3 regions of the Amycolatopsis sp. QT-25 genome follow, and region 1 is predicted to be linked to each of the others. Evidence: riboswitches for the same ligand, from Rfam matches in the RefSeq annotation. Region 1 holds a riboswitch; each other region holds the start of a gene.

Region 1 (5,196 bases):
CCGCGATACCGGTCAAAGGCGCGACGGGGTCGATCGACGTACCGTCGCGCGCCCGTCTCGAGTTGAGCGCGAGCGCTCGAGCGGTCACCTTCTGGGCCTCCGCTCGAGGCACCCGAGCCACATGTTCGTAGAAGACGGCGATCGAGTTGTATCCGTAAAGGTCACGGACACCGCGTGACTCGATCTCGGCCAGGATCTGGCCGACTTCGGCGATCAGACGTCGCCCTTCGCGTAGCCGTGTCTGCAACTCGTCGAGAAGCAGTTCGGCGTCGCCTTCCGGCAGGTTGAGCGGGAAGGCCTGGGAAGTGTTTGTACTGGTCATCCCTCGATTGTCGAGGCAAATTCGAACGAATGCACGGTATCGATCGGGTGGATGATCATTACCCTCCGGGTGCGCCGACCTGCGGGTATCACCCTGGAGTGGGACGCGTGTCAGTTCGAAGACCCCACAAGGTTGGTGGAGGCGGGATCACGTCGGCCGCCTGCCTGAGAGGTTCAGCTGTTCCCACTCCTCGCGGAGCACCCCGTAGACGACGGCGTCGTGCACGCCGCCGGGCCAGCGTCGAGCACGTCGGAACCGGCCTTCTTCGCTGAAACCCAGCCGTCGTCCGACTGCGATCATTCCCGGATTGCCCGAGTACGTCGCGAAGTCGAGCCGCAGTGCGTCGGTGCGGGAGAACAGGTAAGTCGTCCACAGTCCCAAGGCTTCGGTGCCGAATCCGCCGCCCCAGTACCGCTCGTCGTAGATGACCAGTCCCATCCGCCGCCAGTCGGTCTGCCTGCTTTCCCAATACCAGCTGACTCGGCCGATCAACTTGCCGTCACTCTGGTCGCACACGGCGAGGCTGGCGCGGGGGTCGGGCCGTTCGGCTGTGGTTGTGGTGAGCTCGATCGCCGTGGCTTCGGCGGCCGCCGCGGTCGGGGCGCCGAAGTAGGGCCCGTTGGTCTGGTGCCAAGGCCGCGCGGGATCGAGCAGGTCCTCGAGCGATCGGAGATCGGATGGCCCCCAGTCGCGCAGCCGGACTTTCTCACCTTCGAGTACGACGTCGTCCACCGGCCAATCGTGGCTTACCGCGGCTGACTACGATCGTCGGGTGACTGAACTGCTCGGCCCTGCGGAGATCAGGGCGCTTGCGGCCGAGCTGGACGTACGTCCGACCAAGAAGCTCGGCCAGAACTTCGTGCACGATCCCAACACCGTGCGCCGCATCGTCGACCTTTCCGGGATCGGCGAAGGGGACGTCGTGCTGGAAGTCGGGCCGGGCCTCGGCTCGCTGACCCTCGGGCTGCTCGCGACCGGTGCCGAGGTCGTCGCGGTGGAGATCGATCCCGTGTTGGCGAAGCGACTGCCAAACACCGTCGCCGAACGAGGCGGGGCCGAAAGGCTGAAGGTCGTCGGCGCGGACGCTTTACGGATCACAGCGGACGATCTCCCCGCACGGCCGACCGCGCTCGTCGCGAACTTGCCGTACAACGTCGCGGTCCCCGTCGTGCTTCACCTGCTCGCCGAGCTGCCGTCGTTGACCAGCGGCCTCGTAATGGTCCAGACCGAGGTCGCGGACCGAATGGCGGCGGGCCCGGGGAGCCGGACCTACGGCGTGCCCAGCGTCAAACTCGCGTGGTACGGGAAGGCGCGGAAGGTCGCCGCGGTGCCTCGCACCGTGTTCTGGCCGGTTCCGAATGTGGACTCCGCCCTGGTCGCGTTCGAACGGGGTGAAGTGGTGTGGTCCGTCGACCGACAGCGGCTGTTCGCGGTGGTGGACGCCGCCTTCTCGCAACGGCGGAAGACCTTGCGTGCCGCATTGGCGTCATGGGCCGGTTCCGCCGAACGCGCGGAGGAGTTGCTCGAGAAGGCGGGGATCGACCCCAAGACCCGCGGCGAGCAGCTGGATGTCCACCAGTTCGCTCGGATCGCCGCCGCGGCCGTCTGACCGACCGCGGCCGGGGTGGCCGGCACGGTGTGGACGCGGGTTCGTCAAGGTAAGCACGGCTGCGTAAATCCTCTTCTCGATCTACCCGAGTCAAAGCCGTCTTGGCAGGCAGCACGCCTGCCATAGTTCGGGAGCACCTCTCTGCGTCTCATGATATGAACTACTGTTCCTGTATTGTGGACGCGACCAGACGTGTGATCTGCGCCTACGTGCTTGCTTTCATCCAGTGGGATCGGTTTTACTCAGTGAGCCATCCCGAGCGACTGAGAGACCTGGCTCGCCGACGTCGCAGCAACCACCCTCCACAGGGCAGGTGCTACAGCCAGGACCGATGGAGGCTGTGCCGAATGAACAGGGTCACCCACCCGCTCCTGCTGACCAGGCGACGTGTCGTCGATGAAGGTCGCCGCACGGTAAGTGCGTGTCGACGCTCCACCGTTACTGCCTGAGTTCTTCCCTTATCTCTGAATCCGTCCGTTCCGGACGGCTACTCGGTGACGGTTGGCGCGCTCGAAAGAAGCAGCGCCCCATGTGCATGGAGCCCTTCGTGATCACTGTCGAAAACCTGTCCAAATCCTTTCCCCTCAACGGAAATCCCGTCGTCGCCCTGCGCGACGTGAGCGTGGACATCCAAGCCGGTTCGCTTTTCGGAGTCGTGGGTCCGGCCGGCTCCGGCAAGTCGACCCTCGCTCGTTGCATCGGCCTTCAGGAGCGCCCCGACCGCGGTGTCGTCCGGCTCGACGGCCTCAACACCGGCACCCTCGACGGACGTCGGCTGCGCGAGATCCGCCGTCAGGTCGGTGTCGTGAGCACCAAACCGGAATTGCTCGCCGAGCGCACCATCGCCGGCAACATCGCCTCGCCGCTCGAACAGCTCGGCCTCGACGGGCCGCAACGCCGCACCCGGGTCGGTAACCTGCTCGACCTGGTCGGACTCAGTCCCAGGGCCGGCCAGCGGCCGGGCGACCTGACCGAGGGGCAGCTGCGCCGGGTGGCCATCGCCAAGGCTCTCGCCGCCGGGCCGTCCGTGCTCCTGGCCGACGACCCGACCGCGGGTGTGCAGCCCGAGGAGTCCGGCGCGGTCCTGACCGTGCTCGACCGGGCGCGTGCCGAGCTCGGGGTCACCGTGTTGCTCACCACTCCCGACGCCGGCGTGGTCCGCCGTGTCTGCGACGACGTCGCGGTCCTCGAGGCCGGAGCGATCATCGAACGGGGAACCGTGCTCGACCTGGTCTCCGACCCGAACAGCCGGACCGCGCAGGCGCTGCTTCCCGCGATCGAGACCGGACGGGCGCAGGCGTCGAAGTACGATCGAGCGGTGGACGTCGTGCTCATCGGCTTCGCTTCGGTCGGTGCGCTGCTGCCGGAAGCCGCCGGTCGCTTCGACGTCGAACTCGCCACCATCGGCGGCGGCCTGACCCGGATCGGTGACACGCCGGTCGGCCGGTTCCGCCTCGGTGTGCGCGGTGAGCGCGCGGACGCCGCGCTCGCCTGGATCGTCGAACGCGGCGGCCATGTGACCCACCCGGTCCGCGGACCGCAGGGCGTCGCCGCCTGATTTCCCCGCGAACGGGCCGCCCAGGACGAAACCTGTCCGGACGGCCCGTTTCGTGTCTGACTCGTCCCGTTCTCCTTTCTCCTGCTGACAGCGCAAGGGGAGCGGCCACGTAGTCTTGACTGGTGCTCGCCGTCGTACCGCCCCCAGTGACCGTCAGGGTCCCCGCCAAGGTCAACCTGCACCTGTCGGTCGGTGACGTACGCCCGGACGGCTACCACGAGTTGGTGACCGTGTTCCAGGCGCTTTCCCTGACCGATGAGGTGACCGTCGCGGTCACTGAAGATCCCGGCGTCGAGGTGTACGGCGAAGGTGAAGGCGCAGTGCCGACAGGGGCCAACAACCTCGCCTGGAAGGCGGCGCAGGCATTGGCGGCCCACGTCGGCAAGGCGGACGGCGAGCCCAAGGTCCGAGTGGTGCTGCGCAAAGGCATCCCGGTAGCGGGTGGGATGGCCGGTGGCAGCGCCGACGCGGCCGCGACCCTGGTGGGCCTCGCGTCGCTCTGGAAGCTCGACATCTCCCGAGACGAATTGGCGGGTATCGCCGCGAAGCTCGGCAGCGATGTTCCTTTCGCTCTCTACGGCGGAACGGCGCTGGGCACCGGCCGAGGTGAGCAGCTGGTGCCGGTCTTGTCGAGGCACACGTTCCACTGGGTTCTGGCGTTCGACCAGCGTGGTCTTTCGACTCCGCGGGTGTTCGGCGAGCTGGACAGGTTGCGCGAAGAGGGCAGCCCGCCTCGGATCGGTTCGCACACTCCGGTGGTCGAGGCGCTGGCCTCCGGTGATCCGCGGCAGCTGGCGTTGCTTCTCGGCAATGACCTGCAGGCGGCGGCGGTCTCGTTGCGGCCGGGATTGCGGCGTACGTTGCGGGCGGGGGTCAACGCGGGCGCGCTCGCCGGCACCGTGTCCGGATCCGGGCCGACCTGCGCCTTTCTGTGCGCGGACGCGCAGTCCGCCGTCGAGGTCGCCGCGGAGCTGTCCGGTGCGGGGGTCTGTCGCACGGTGCGTGTCGCACACGGGCCGGTTCCCGGGGCCCGGCTGGTCGGCGGGGATGACGCGCCGCGGCCGTCGCCGCCTCGGGTGCACGCATGAGGGTGTCCGAAATGGACACCGACTAATTCGTTGTGTTGCAAGCTTTCGGAAAGGATCGGCTGAGGCATGGCCAACTTGGTCAACCTGGAGTCGGTGAGCAAGTCCTTCGGGGTGCGCCCGCTGCTCGACGGTGTTTCGCTCGGTGTGGCGGAGGGGCAGCGTATCGGTGTCGTCGGTCTCAACGGGGGCGGAAAGACGACGCTGCTGGAGGTCCTCGCGGGGATCGCCGAGCCGGATACGGGACGCGTCAGCCAAGTCCGTGGCCTGCGGATGGCCGTGGTCACCCAGCGGACCGAACTTCCCGACGGCAGCACGGTCGGAGATGTCGTACTGGAGCGCTACGGCGCGGAGCACGAGTGGGCCGCTGACGCGCGAGTCCGGTCCATTATGGACGGTCTGGGCATCACCGCTCTCGGAATCGAGAAGGCGACGGCGAACCTGTCCGGTGGCGAACGGCGCCGCGTGGCGTTGGCGGCCGCCCTCACCGGTGAACTGGATCTCGTCGTCCTCGACGAGCCCACCAACCACCTGGACGTGGAAGGTGTGCGCTGGCTCGCGGATCACCTGCTCAACCGCAAGATCGCGGTCGTGGTCGTCACCCACGACCGGTGGTTCCTCG
Region 2 (5,196 bases), 3.3 Mb from region 1:
CCCGCGCCCAGCGTGCTCCGCGCCGGGGTGATGGGGGCGGTCGGGCTGTTGGCGCTGGCCTTGGGGCGCCAAGGTTCGGCGCTGCCCGCGCTGGCGTTCGCGGTGGCCGGGCTCGTCGTGGCCGATCCGGCCATGGCCGCGGACTTCGGGTTCGCCCTTTCGGTGCTGGCCACGGCCGGGCTCGTCCTGCTGGCACCCCGGTGGGCCGAGTGGCTGGTCGGACGCGGAGTTCCGGCAGGCTACGCCGAGGGGCTGACCATCCCGCTGGCCGCGTTCGTGGTGACGACGCCGGTCATCGCGGGCATGGCGGGATCGGTCAGTCTCGTCTCGGTGGTGACCAACGTGCTCGCCGCGCCGGTGGTCGCCCCGGCCACCGTGTTCGGTGTGCTGGCCACCGTCGTCGGCCCGTGGTGGCCCTCGGCGGGCAGGCTGCTGGTCCGCCTGACCGAACCCGAGGCGAGCTGGCTCATCACCGTGGCCCGGCATGGCGCCCGGGCGCCGGGCGCGGTCGTGGACTGGCCGGATGGCTGGTGGGGTGGGCTGTTGGCGGCCGGACTGCTCGTCGTGCTGCTTGTCGCCATCCGGTTACGGCACGCCAGGATCCTGCTGGCGGTCGCGCTGGCCGCCGGTCTGCTCGTTTTCGTCCCGGTACGGGTGCTGGCACCGGCGTGGCCACCGGCGTCGTGGAGTGCCGTCGCCTGCGACGTCGGGCAAGGGGACGCCGTCGCCCTCGCGACGGGCGAGCCGGGCAGGGCGGTCCTGGTCGACACCGGGCCTGAACCGGGACCGGTCGACGAATGCCTGAGCAGGCTCGGCGTGGATCGCGTTCCGTTGGTCGTGCTGAGTCATCTGCACGCCGACCACATCGGCGGCCTCGAATCCGTCTTCGAGGGCCGGTCGGTCGGTGCGGTCGCCGTCGGCCCGGGCCGGGCTCCCGCCTGGGCGTGGCAGCAGGTCGCGGACGAGACCGCACGCCGCGGGATTCCCTTGTTGGAACTGGGGATCGGGCAGCGGCTCGATTGGCCGGGGCTGTCGCTGGACGTGCTGGGACCCCGGTATGTCACGCGGCGATCGGCCCTCGAACAGGACGGCACGGTGATCAACAACGGATCGGTCGTCCTGCGGGCCGGGACCCCGGCGGGCAGGCTACTGCTGACGGGCGATGTCGAGCTCGCCGCACAGGCCGACCTGATGGCCGAAGGTGCCGATCTGCATGCCGAGATCCTGAAGGTCCCGCATCACGGAAGCCGTTACACGGCACCGGATTTCCTCAACGCCGTCGCGCCGAGGGTGGCGTTGGTGAGTGTCGGCGCCGGGAACACCTACGGCCATCCGAACAAGTCCACTTTGGACAACCTGACCGCCGTGGGTGCTTCGATCGCCAGAACGGACACCGACGGCGACACCGCGGTCGTCGCCGACGCGCGGGGACTTGCCTTGCTGCGCCGGGGTGAGCCCCGCGGCCCGCCTCGTTCTTGAGGCGGGCCGGGCGGGAACTCAGCGCCTGTCGGTGAACCCGCGCCGCGATCGACGTCGGCAGGATGTGACCTGGTACAACACGTCCTGTGGCGGACAGGGCGGGTTCACGCGTTATGTCCGCCTCGCGAACCCGTTCCCAACTCCGTCCCCAGGTATCAGATGCCGAGTGCTTCGCGGACCGCGTCGGCCGAGGCGCTGACGGTGGCCTTCGGGCCGATCTTGTCCTCGACGGCGTCGAGGGTCTTGAGGCCGTCACCGGTGATCAACAGGACAATCTCCTCGTCCGGGTTGAGCTTGCCGGTCTCGATGAGCTTCTTGGCCGTCGCGACGGTGACTCCACCGGCGGTCTCGGTGAAGACGCCCTCGGTGCGGGCGAGCAGGCGGATGCCCTCGACGACCTCTTCGTCGGTGACGTCTTCGATCGCGCCGCCGGTGCGGTTGACCACGTCGAGGACGTAGGGACCGTCGGCCGGGTTCCCGATGGCGAGCGACCGGGCGATCGTGTCCGGCTTGACCGGCTGGACGACGTCGTGGCCCGCGCGGAAGGCCGCCGAGACGGGGGAGCAGCCGGTGGCCTGCGCGCCGAACACCTTGTACGGCGTCTCGTCGACGAGGCCGAGCTGCCCGAACTCGCGGAAACCCTTGTCCACCTTGGTGAGCTGGGAACCGGAGGCGATCGGCACCACGATCTGGGAGGGAAGCCGCCAGCCGAGCTGTTCGGCGACCTCGAAGGCCAGCGTCTTGGAGCCTTCGGAGTAGTAGGGCCGGACGTTCACGTTGACGAACGCCCAGCTCTCCTGCTCGGCGGCGAGCTGGGTGGCGAGCCGGTTCACGTCGTCGTAGTTGCCGTCGACCGCGATCAGGTCGCCGTCGTACACGGCGGTGGTGAGGATCTTGGCGCGCTCGAGGGTTTTCGGGATCAGCACGACCGACCGCCAGCCGGCGCGGGCCGCCGCGGCGGCGACGGCGTTGGCCAGGTTGCCGGTCGACGGACAGGCGAGCACGTCGAAGCCGAATTCGCGCGCGGCGGCCAGTGCGACGGCCACCACGCGGTCCTTGAACGAGTGCGTCGGGTTGCCGGTGTCGTCCTTGACCCAGACCTTCTTGACACCCAAGGCTTTCGCGAGCCTGTCGGCCTGGATGAGCCGGGTGGCGCCGGGTTCGGTGTTGGGGATCTCTTCGACGTTCGACGGAACGGGAAGGAGTTTCTTGTAGCGCCAGATGTTCTTCGGTCCGGCTTCGATGTCCTCGCGGCGCACGCGGCCGAAGTCGTAGGCGACCTCGAGCGGCGAAAAGTCCTCGGCGGAAACGAATTCAGGGGCGAGCGGCTGCCGGTGTCCCTCTTCCTTCGACACCAGTTCGACGGCCGGTCCGAGATCCGGGGTCTTGGTGGTGGAGGTCGTGCCGAGGGTTGCGGTCATCGCGAGGGTCCTTTCCTCATCTGCCCCGCCGTGGCGGGCCGGAATTGGCACCGTGTTCGTCAGCTATCCCGCGATCGCGGAATGACAGGCTGACGCCGGTTGCCGGGGCTTCGTCGGGCCGTTCCCTCTGCCCCTCTGGATGAGCGGTATTCGATTGTCGGCACGCGTGTCGTCGCGTCGCCTCGCCAACACCGTACGACATGAGGCTCAGGTGAGGCCACCGTGCCCGGAACTCATCACCGGACAAAGCACACGAGCGGACGAGTGGCAGGATCGTCACCGTGACGACGCAAGCTGCCGCCCCATCGCCGCTGGTCCTGGTTCTCGGTGAGGAAGAGCTGCTGATCGAACGCGCGGTCCGCAGCGCTTCGGACGCGGCCAAAGCGGCCGATCCGACGGCGGATCTCACCCGGATCCGGGTGTCGGACCTCACAGTGCCGGCGCTCGCGGAGATGGTCAGCCCTTCGCTGTTCGCCGAAGGAAGGGTGATCGTCCTCGAATCGGCGCACGACATTTCGCAGGAGCTCGCCGACGGGGTGATGGCCTACGTCAAGGCACCCGCCGACGGCATCGTGCTCGTCGTCGTGCACAGCGGAGGTGGTCGCAGCAAGGCGGCGAAGGCGCTCCCCGAGGCGTTGAAGAAGGCTGGGGCGGAGGTCGTCGAGTGCCCGAAACTGACGAAGGCCGCTGAACGGGAATCCTTTGTCCGCAACGAGGTCCGCCGGGTCGGCGGGAAGATCGACGGTGCTGCCGTGCTCGCGCTGATCGACGCCGTCGGCTCGGATCTGCGTGAGTTGTCCTCAGCCGCGACCCAGCTCGTCGCGGACGCGGGCGGAACGGTCGACGAGCAGGCGGTCCGCCGCTACCACCGGGGTCGCGCGGATGTGAACGGATTCGCCGTCGCCGAGAAGGCCGTCGCCGGTGACAAGGTCGCGGCGCTCGAGTCGCTGCGCTGGGCGATGCAACTGGGCGTGCCGCACGTGCTGGTCGCCGACGCGCTCGCGGACGCGGTCCGGACGATCGCGCGGGTGTCCGGCGCCGGTCGCGGGAACCCGAACCAGATGGCGGGCGAGCTGGGAATGCCGCCGTGGAAGGTGCGCAAAGCCCAGGGGCAGGCCCGAGGCTGGGGTCAGGACGGTCTCGCCACCGCGATGCGGGTGGTCGCCCGGCTCAACGCCGAGGTCAAGGGAGTCGCGGCCAACCCGGAGTACGCGTTGGAACGCGCCGTCCTGCAGGTCGTCGACGCCCACGGCACAGGCCGCTGAAATGGCAACGGGCCCCGGCGACGCGAGTCGCCGGGGCCCGTTGAAAGCCGAATCAGAGAGAGTTCGCGCGCTTCGCGAGCGCGGACTTCTTGTTGGCGGCCTGGTTGGCGTGGAGAACGCCCTTGGTCACGGCCTTGTCCAGCTTCTTGGCCGCGTCCTTCTGCAGCTCCAGGGCCTTGGCCTTGTCGCCGGCGTCGGCGGCCTCGCGGAACTTGCGGATCGCGGTCTTCACCGAGGACCGGATCGCCTGGTTGCGCTGACGCGCCTTCTCGTTGGTGGTGATGCGCTTGATCTGCGACTTGATGTTGGCCACGGGGGCGCTCCTCTTGCATCTCTCGGTGGTTTCGCCGCCGCGCTGTGACCGGCCCTGCGTGCTCGTGAGAGCGGCGCGGGTTTCCTCCAGAACGGAATGCCACACGACGGTGAAAAGCAAGTTTAACAGCCACCCCGGGGCCGCTCGCGGCCGCCTGGGGAGGCGCCGTTACAGTACGACGAAGATCGTAATGCCCAGGGTTCCGCCGCCTGTCCGTTCGGCGAAACACACGATCAGGGCACAGGGACAGCTCCGAGCGGCACCATTGGCGGGGCGGGGAACGCCGCCGTTCTTTCTCCGCGATTTCCGCGTTACTGCTGGTCCTCTACGCTCTGCGGATCGCCCCGGTGAGCCTCGTCGCACTCGCGCGGGAGCTGAGCATCGTCTTGGGCGGCCTCGCCGCCTGGCTGGTCCTGGCGGGGATCACCGCGATTGCGATGGCCTGAACCCATCCGGTAGGGATGGGAGCATGGACGTGCTGAGCAGCAGGGTGCTGATCCACCCGAAGGATCTCGAGGTGTCGACGGCGTTCTACCGGGACACCCTGGGCTTGGCGATCGACAAGGAGTTCCCCGGCGGGACGGTGTTCTTCGCCGGGAACGGGTCGATCGAGATCGTCGGTACCGGGGAGACGGGACCGACCTCTGATGTCGCCTTGTGGCTCCAAGTCCGGGATCTGCCCGCCGCGCTCGAGGAGCTCTTGGCAAAGGGCCTGGAA
Region 3 (5,196 bases), 1.3 Mb from region 1:
GATCCGCAGCCCGGCGGCGGCGAGCCCGCCGACGACGGTCGGGCCGGTCCAGCCGGGGCTCGGGTGCACGGCGACGCCGACCGGCTTCGAGATCACCACGATGTCGTCGTCGTCGTGCAGGATCTTCATGCCTTCGACGGGTTCCGCGACGACCTCGATGGGTGAGGCGGGATCGGGCAGCGTCACTTCGAGCAGCCCGCCGGCGGTCAGCCGGTCCGACTTCCCGGCCTGCCTGCCGTCGAGCAGGATCTCACCGGACTCGGCCAGTTCCGCCACGATCGTGCGGGAAAGTCCCAGTAGTTTCGCCAGCCCCGCGTCGACGCGCATGCCGTCGAGCCCGTCGGGAACGGGCAACATCCGCGCGCTCATTCGCTCGCCGCTTTCTTCTTGTCTTTTGTCGATGTTCCGTCGTAGTCCTTGCCCAGCAGGGAAAGGATCACGATGAGCACGCCACCGACACAGATCGCGGAGTCGGCGACGTTGAAGATCGCCCAGCCCTGCCCGTTCGGCGCGAACGCGGAGATCATGTCGACCACGTGTCCCCGCAGCGGGCCCGGCGCGCGGAAGATCCGGTCGGTGAGGTTGCCGAGCGCACCGGCCAGCACCAGGCCGAGGCCGATCGCCCAGCCGACCGAACGCAGCCGCCGGGACAGCCAGACGATGGCGATCACGACGGCCATCGCGACCAGCGCGAGCACCCAGGTCAGCCCGGTCGCCATCGAGAAGGCGGCACCGGGGTTGCGCACCAACTGGAAGTACACCAGCCCGCCGAGGAACTCGACCGGCTGCCTGCCCTCGAGCGTGGACACGGCGATCTGCTTGGTGAGGAGGTCGATCCCCCACAGCACCGCGGCGACGGCGAACACCACGGCGACGCGCTTCTTGGGCAGCGGCGGCGACGGTGGCGCGGTTTCGGGCTCTGTACTCACGCCCCCATTGTCCACTGAGTGTGCTCAGGCCTCCTCGGCGGCCGTCTTCGGCCTGCTCAGCAGGGCCGCGAACGCACCGGCGAGCGCGACCAGCGACGAAAGCACCAACGCGAGCTGTCCTCGCGCGAGCACGACCGCGCAGAGCACGAACGCCGCGGCCACGACGAGCACCAGCACGCTGCGCTCCAGCCAGGCGAGCCCGGCCAGGCCGAGGGTCAGCAGGACCGCGCTCCGCGCGTCGCCGTCCATGTCGAGTTCCCAGTAGCCGACCAGATCCGCGAGCACGATGCCGACCAGTCCGCCGAACGCGATCGCGGCGACCTTCCACCACCGCACGGTCTTCGCCCGGAAGGTGTAGAACACCACCGTGCCGAGATAGACGGCGAGCACGGCGAACAACCAGCCGTCGTTCCGGCCGACGCCGGAGAGCGGCAGGTCCAGCGCGGCCGCGTTTTCACGGCTCATCTCCACACCGCGAAAGGAGGCGAAGACCTCGCCGGACCCGACGCCATACAGATCCTGCGTCAGGAACCGCTGTTCACCGGCGGGCGCGTAGGCGAACCAGCCCCCGGACCATCTTCCACCGAAGGACAAGGCCACCACCGTCAGCTGGGCGAATCCCAGCAACGCCAGCGGAAACCAGTAACGCGGTCGCTCGTTCCCCATGCGGGGTGAGGCTAGTGGGTCAGGCGCAGAACGGGGGCAGTTCCCGCGGATCGTTCTCCGGCACCCAGCGGCCCTCGGGCTTCTCGTACTGCCAGCGGGCGCCGCGGGCGACGATCTGGCGCAGCGCCAGCACGAGCCGGTCCACGTGCTCGGTGGTGCTGCCGAGGCCGAGGCTGACCCGGACGGCCTGCTGCCCGGTCGAACCGGCGGCGGAGATCAGCCGTTTGGTGGCGATGTGCGCGCAGAACGCGCCGTCCCGCACGCCGATGCCGTACTCCGCCGAAAGGACCGCGGCGAGCCAGCCCGGGTCGAAGCCGTCGACGACGAAGCTGAGCGTGCCGACCCGGTCGACCGGCGCGTCGAACAGCCGCAGCTCGGCGAGTCCGGGAACGGCGGCCAGACCGCGACGCAGCCGCGCCAGCAGTTCGTCCTCGTGGGCGACGATCGTGTCCCAGTTCCCGGCCAGCGCCCGGCAGGCGACACCGAGCGCGTAGACGCCGACGGTGTTGGGAGAACCGGCTTCGTGCCGCTCGGGCCCGGAATTCCAGACCACACCAAGGTTTTCGGAGTCACGGTTGACCAGTTTCGTCGCTCCGCCACCGGCGAGGTACGGCTGGGCGGCGCGCAGCCAGTCCGCGCGGCCGATCAGCGCTCCGGCACCGAAAGGCGCGTACAGCTTGTGGCCCGACAGCGCGACGTAGTCGACGTCCAGTTCGCGCACGGAGACCCTGCGATGCGGCGCGAGCTGCGCCGCGTCGAGCGCGATGCGGGCACCGTGCCGGCGCGCGACGGTGGCGATCTTCTTGACCGGCAACAGTTCCCCGGTCACGTTGGACGCGCCGGTGACGACGACCAGCCGCGGGCCCTGCGGGCAGTCCGCGAGCGCTTCGTCCACGGCGGCCACCGCGGCGAGCCGGGTACGAGGGGTCTGGACGCGGCGGACGTTCAGGCCCTTCCACGGCAGCAGCGCGGCGTGGTGCTCGGTGTCGAACACCACGACCGACGTGTGCTTCGGCAAGCTGCGCGCGAGAAGGTTGAAGGAATCGGTGGTGTTGCGGGTGAACACGACGGCGTCGGTCGACCGCGCGGCCACGAAGTCCCGCAGGATTCCGCGCGTGCGCTCGTAAAGCCTGGTGGAGATCTGCGAAGCGAACCCGGCGCCGCGGTGCACGCTGGCGTACCAGGGCAGGAATTCGTCGACCGCGGCACGCACCTCGTCCAGACAGGGAGCGCTCGCCGCGTGATCGAGGTTGGCGTACCCGATGTCGCCGCCGGTCACCAGCGGGACCCGCAGACCGGCGCACGCGACCGTCGGGATTTCGTACGTGGCAACGGTTTCCACGACAGCGGCGGGGGTGTTCGTGCGTTCGAGAGCGAGAGTCATCGTCATCCTCCGGGCCAGGGGACCCGACGAGGATCCCGCGCTTGCCCGCCGCACCACGCGACGGGCCAGGTCCTCACCCGGGGCACCCCACCGCGGAAGGAGGGTTGCCGGTCAGCTAGCCGGGGCTTGACGCTGACACTCGTGACCTAGGGAAGAAGTTAGCGGATGGGCGGGCGATCGAGCCACCCCTCGTCCGCATCTTGAGACGCCGCTCACGTGCTCCGCAAGCGAGAGAACCCGCAATTCGGCACCTGATTGCGCTGGTCCGGGCCGCGAACCAACGCAAGCAGGTGCCGAATTGCGGGGGGTCAGACGCGGAAGCGGCCGGGCAGCGGGCTGGTCACTCGGGAGGACACCTCGGTCGCGCTCCCCGAGTACTGCTCGGTGCCCGCGGTGAACTGCCAGCCCCCGAAGGTCTTGCCGTCGATGGGCTCGCCGTAGGTCTCCGCGACCTTGGTCGAGACCTCGTCGTAGGACATACCGTTCCAGTTGCCCGCGCCGACACCGAAGTCACGCGAGTCACCGCTCCGCGCGGCGGCCGTGGGCAGTGTCCACAGGGTGAAGTGCACGTGGGCGCCGGTGCTGCTGCCCCCGCAGGGCAGCGCGTTGCCGGTCCGGCCGAGGGCGTCGCCAGGGGCGACCCTCTCGCCGTCGGTGACCGAAATGCCCTCCAGGTGGTAGTACCCGGTCCGCCGGCCGCCGTCGTGGTCGACGGTCACCCAGTCGCCGCCGTCGCAGTGCTGGATCCGGACCGTGCCCGCCAGCGGGGCGCGCACGATCCGATCGCCGGGGCTGAAGTCGATGGCGTTCTTCACGCCGGAGATCCCGTTGTCCGAGTGGATTCCCGCCGAGTACACCGACTGGCCCGTCCCGAAGGGCAGCCCGAACGTGGGAAACGCGCCTGCGGCCGCCGCGGGTACCGCGAGAACCACGCCGACGAGTGCCGCAGCGACACCCAGACCAGCGAACCGCACCGGAATTTTCGTCACTTTGCGTACTCCTTACCCCGCGACACTCACCCATTCGATGGAGTCGGTTGCGGGGAAGGTAGTTCAAAAGGAGTACAGATGGGAAGAATTTCCCGAGATCACCCGACGAACAACTGGTGCCGGTCGTGACCTACTGCCCGGATTCGCCCTTCCACCTGGCCAGGCGACCGGCGCGGTCGACGGCCCGCAGGCGTCGCTCGGCCGCGTCACGGGCTTCGGCGGTGGTCACGACGAGTAGCTGGTCCCGTTCCTGGAGCCGGGTGTTCTTGTTGGGGGTGAAGCCGGTGCCGTCGCGCACGAGAAGGCTGATCGTCGCCCCCACCGGCAGCCGTAGTTCGGCCAGGTACACGCCGTGCATCTTGGAGCCGGCGTTGATCCGTACCTGCAGGAGTTCCGCACCCATCTCGTCGAGAGGAGCGGAGTCGACGTCGATCTCGTGTGCTTCGGCGTGCTGGGCCAGTCCGAGCACGCGCGCGAGCGGGGTCAGCGTCGCGCCCTGGAGCAGCGTCAGCACGATGACCAGCACGAACACCGCGTCGACCAGTTGCTGCGCACCGGGCAGCCCGGACGACAGGGGGATCAGCGCGAGCACGATCGGGACCGCCCCGCGCAAGCCGGCCCAAGACAGGAACACCTGTTCTCGCCAAGGGATCTTGAACGGCAGCGCCGAGAGCACCACCGACAACGGCCGGGCGAGCAACAGCACGACCGCACCCGCGACCAGGCCCTGGACCAGGCTTTCGAGGATCCTGCTCGGCGAGGCGAACAGGCCGAGCAGTACGAACAGCCCGATCTGCGCGAGCCAGCCGAGCCCCTCGGCGAAGGACAGCGTGTCCGACCGGTGTGGCAGTTTCGAGTTCCCTAGCACCAGCGCCGCGACATAGGTGGCGAGCAGGCCCGACGCGTGGGCGAGCTGCCCGCTCGAGTACGCCACCACGCAGACCGCGACCGTGGCCAGCGGATACAGACCGGTGGCGGGAAGCGCCGCCCGGCGCAGCGCGAACGCCCCACCCCAGCCGAAAGCGAGCCCGATCACCAGGCCGGCGGCCAGTTCGTAGACCACCAGCAGCGGCAGCGACCAGTCGACGGTGGCGCCCTCGGCCAGGACGACGACGGCGATGTAGGCCGGGGCGTCGTTGATCCCCGACTCGATCTCCAGCGCGCCGACGAGCCGTTTGCCGATCCCCGCCGATCTCAGCACGGAGAAGACCGCGGCGGCGTCGGTCGA

The links. Region 1 has a riboswitch for S-adenosylmethionine ahead of P3102_RS32040 (ATP-binding cassette domain-containing protein). Riboswitches for the same ligand answer to the same signal wherever they lie in the genome.
Region 2: linked by a shared signal. The riboswitch ahead of thrC (threonine synthase) and the one ahead of P3102_RS32040 (ATP-binding cassette domain-containing protein) in region 1 are both predicted to bind S-adenosylmethionine.
Region 3: linked by a shared signal. The riboswitch ahead of P3102_RS25785 (aminotransferase class V-fold PLP-dependent enzyme) and the one ahead of P3102_RS32040 (ATP-binding cassette domain-containing protein) in region 1 are both predicted to bind S-adenosylmethionine.

The regions. Positions count from the first base shown of each region.
Region 1 covers NZ_CP120210.1:6,865,011-6,870,206, reverse strand. The annotation lists gene P3102_RS32055 (DUF222 domain-containing protein) at 1-322, opposite strand, end outside; gene P3102_RS32050 (GNAT family protein) at 470-1,054, opposite strand; gene rsmA (16S rRNA (adenine(1518)-N(6)/adenine(1519)-N(6))-dimethyltransferase RsmA) at 1,095-1,931, shown strand; SAM riboswitch class I at 2,179-2,269, shown strand; gene P3102_RS32040 (ATP-binding cassette domain-containing protein) at 2,479-3,489, shown strand; gene P3102_RS32035 (4-(cytidine 5'-diphospho)-2-C-methyl-D-erythritol kinase) at 3,612-4,577, shown strand; gene P3102_RS32030 (ABC-F family ATP-binding cassette domain-containing protein) at 4,644-5,196, shown strand, end outside.
Region 2 covers NZ_CP120210.1:2,119,472-2,124,667, forward strand. The annotation lists gene P3102_RS09790 (ComEC/Rec2 family competence protein) at 1-1,479, shown strand, start outside; gene thrC (threonine synthase) at 1,635-2,900, opposite strand; SAM riboswitch class I at 2,914-3,046, opposite strand; gene holA (DNA polymerase III subunit delta) at 3,182-4,165, shown strand; gene rpsT (30S ribosomal protein S20) at 4,218-4,478, opposite strand; partial or broken gene P3102_RS09810 (EamA family transporter) at 4,787-4,888, shown strand; gene P3102_RS09815 (VOC family protein) at 4,948-5,196, shown strand, end outside.
Region 3 covers NZ_CP120210.1:5,573,171-5,578,366, forward strand. The annotation lists gene P3102_RS25770 (RluA family pseudouridine synthase) at 1-369, opposite strand, end outside; gene lspA (signal peptidase II) at 366-929, opposite strand; gene P3102_RS25780 (hypothetical protein) at 954-1,595, opposite strand; gene P3102_RS25785 (aminotransferase class V-fold PLP-dependent enzyme) at 1,615-2,979, opposite strand; SAM riboswitch class IV at 3,012-3,126, opposite strand; gene P3102_RS25790 (M23 family metallopeptidase) at 3,288-3,968, opposite strand; gene P3102_RS25795 (potassium/proton antiporter) at 4,099-5,196, opposite strand, start outside.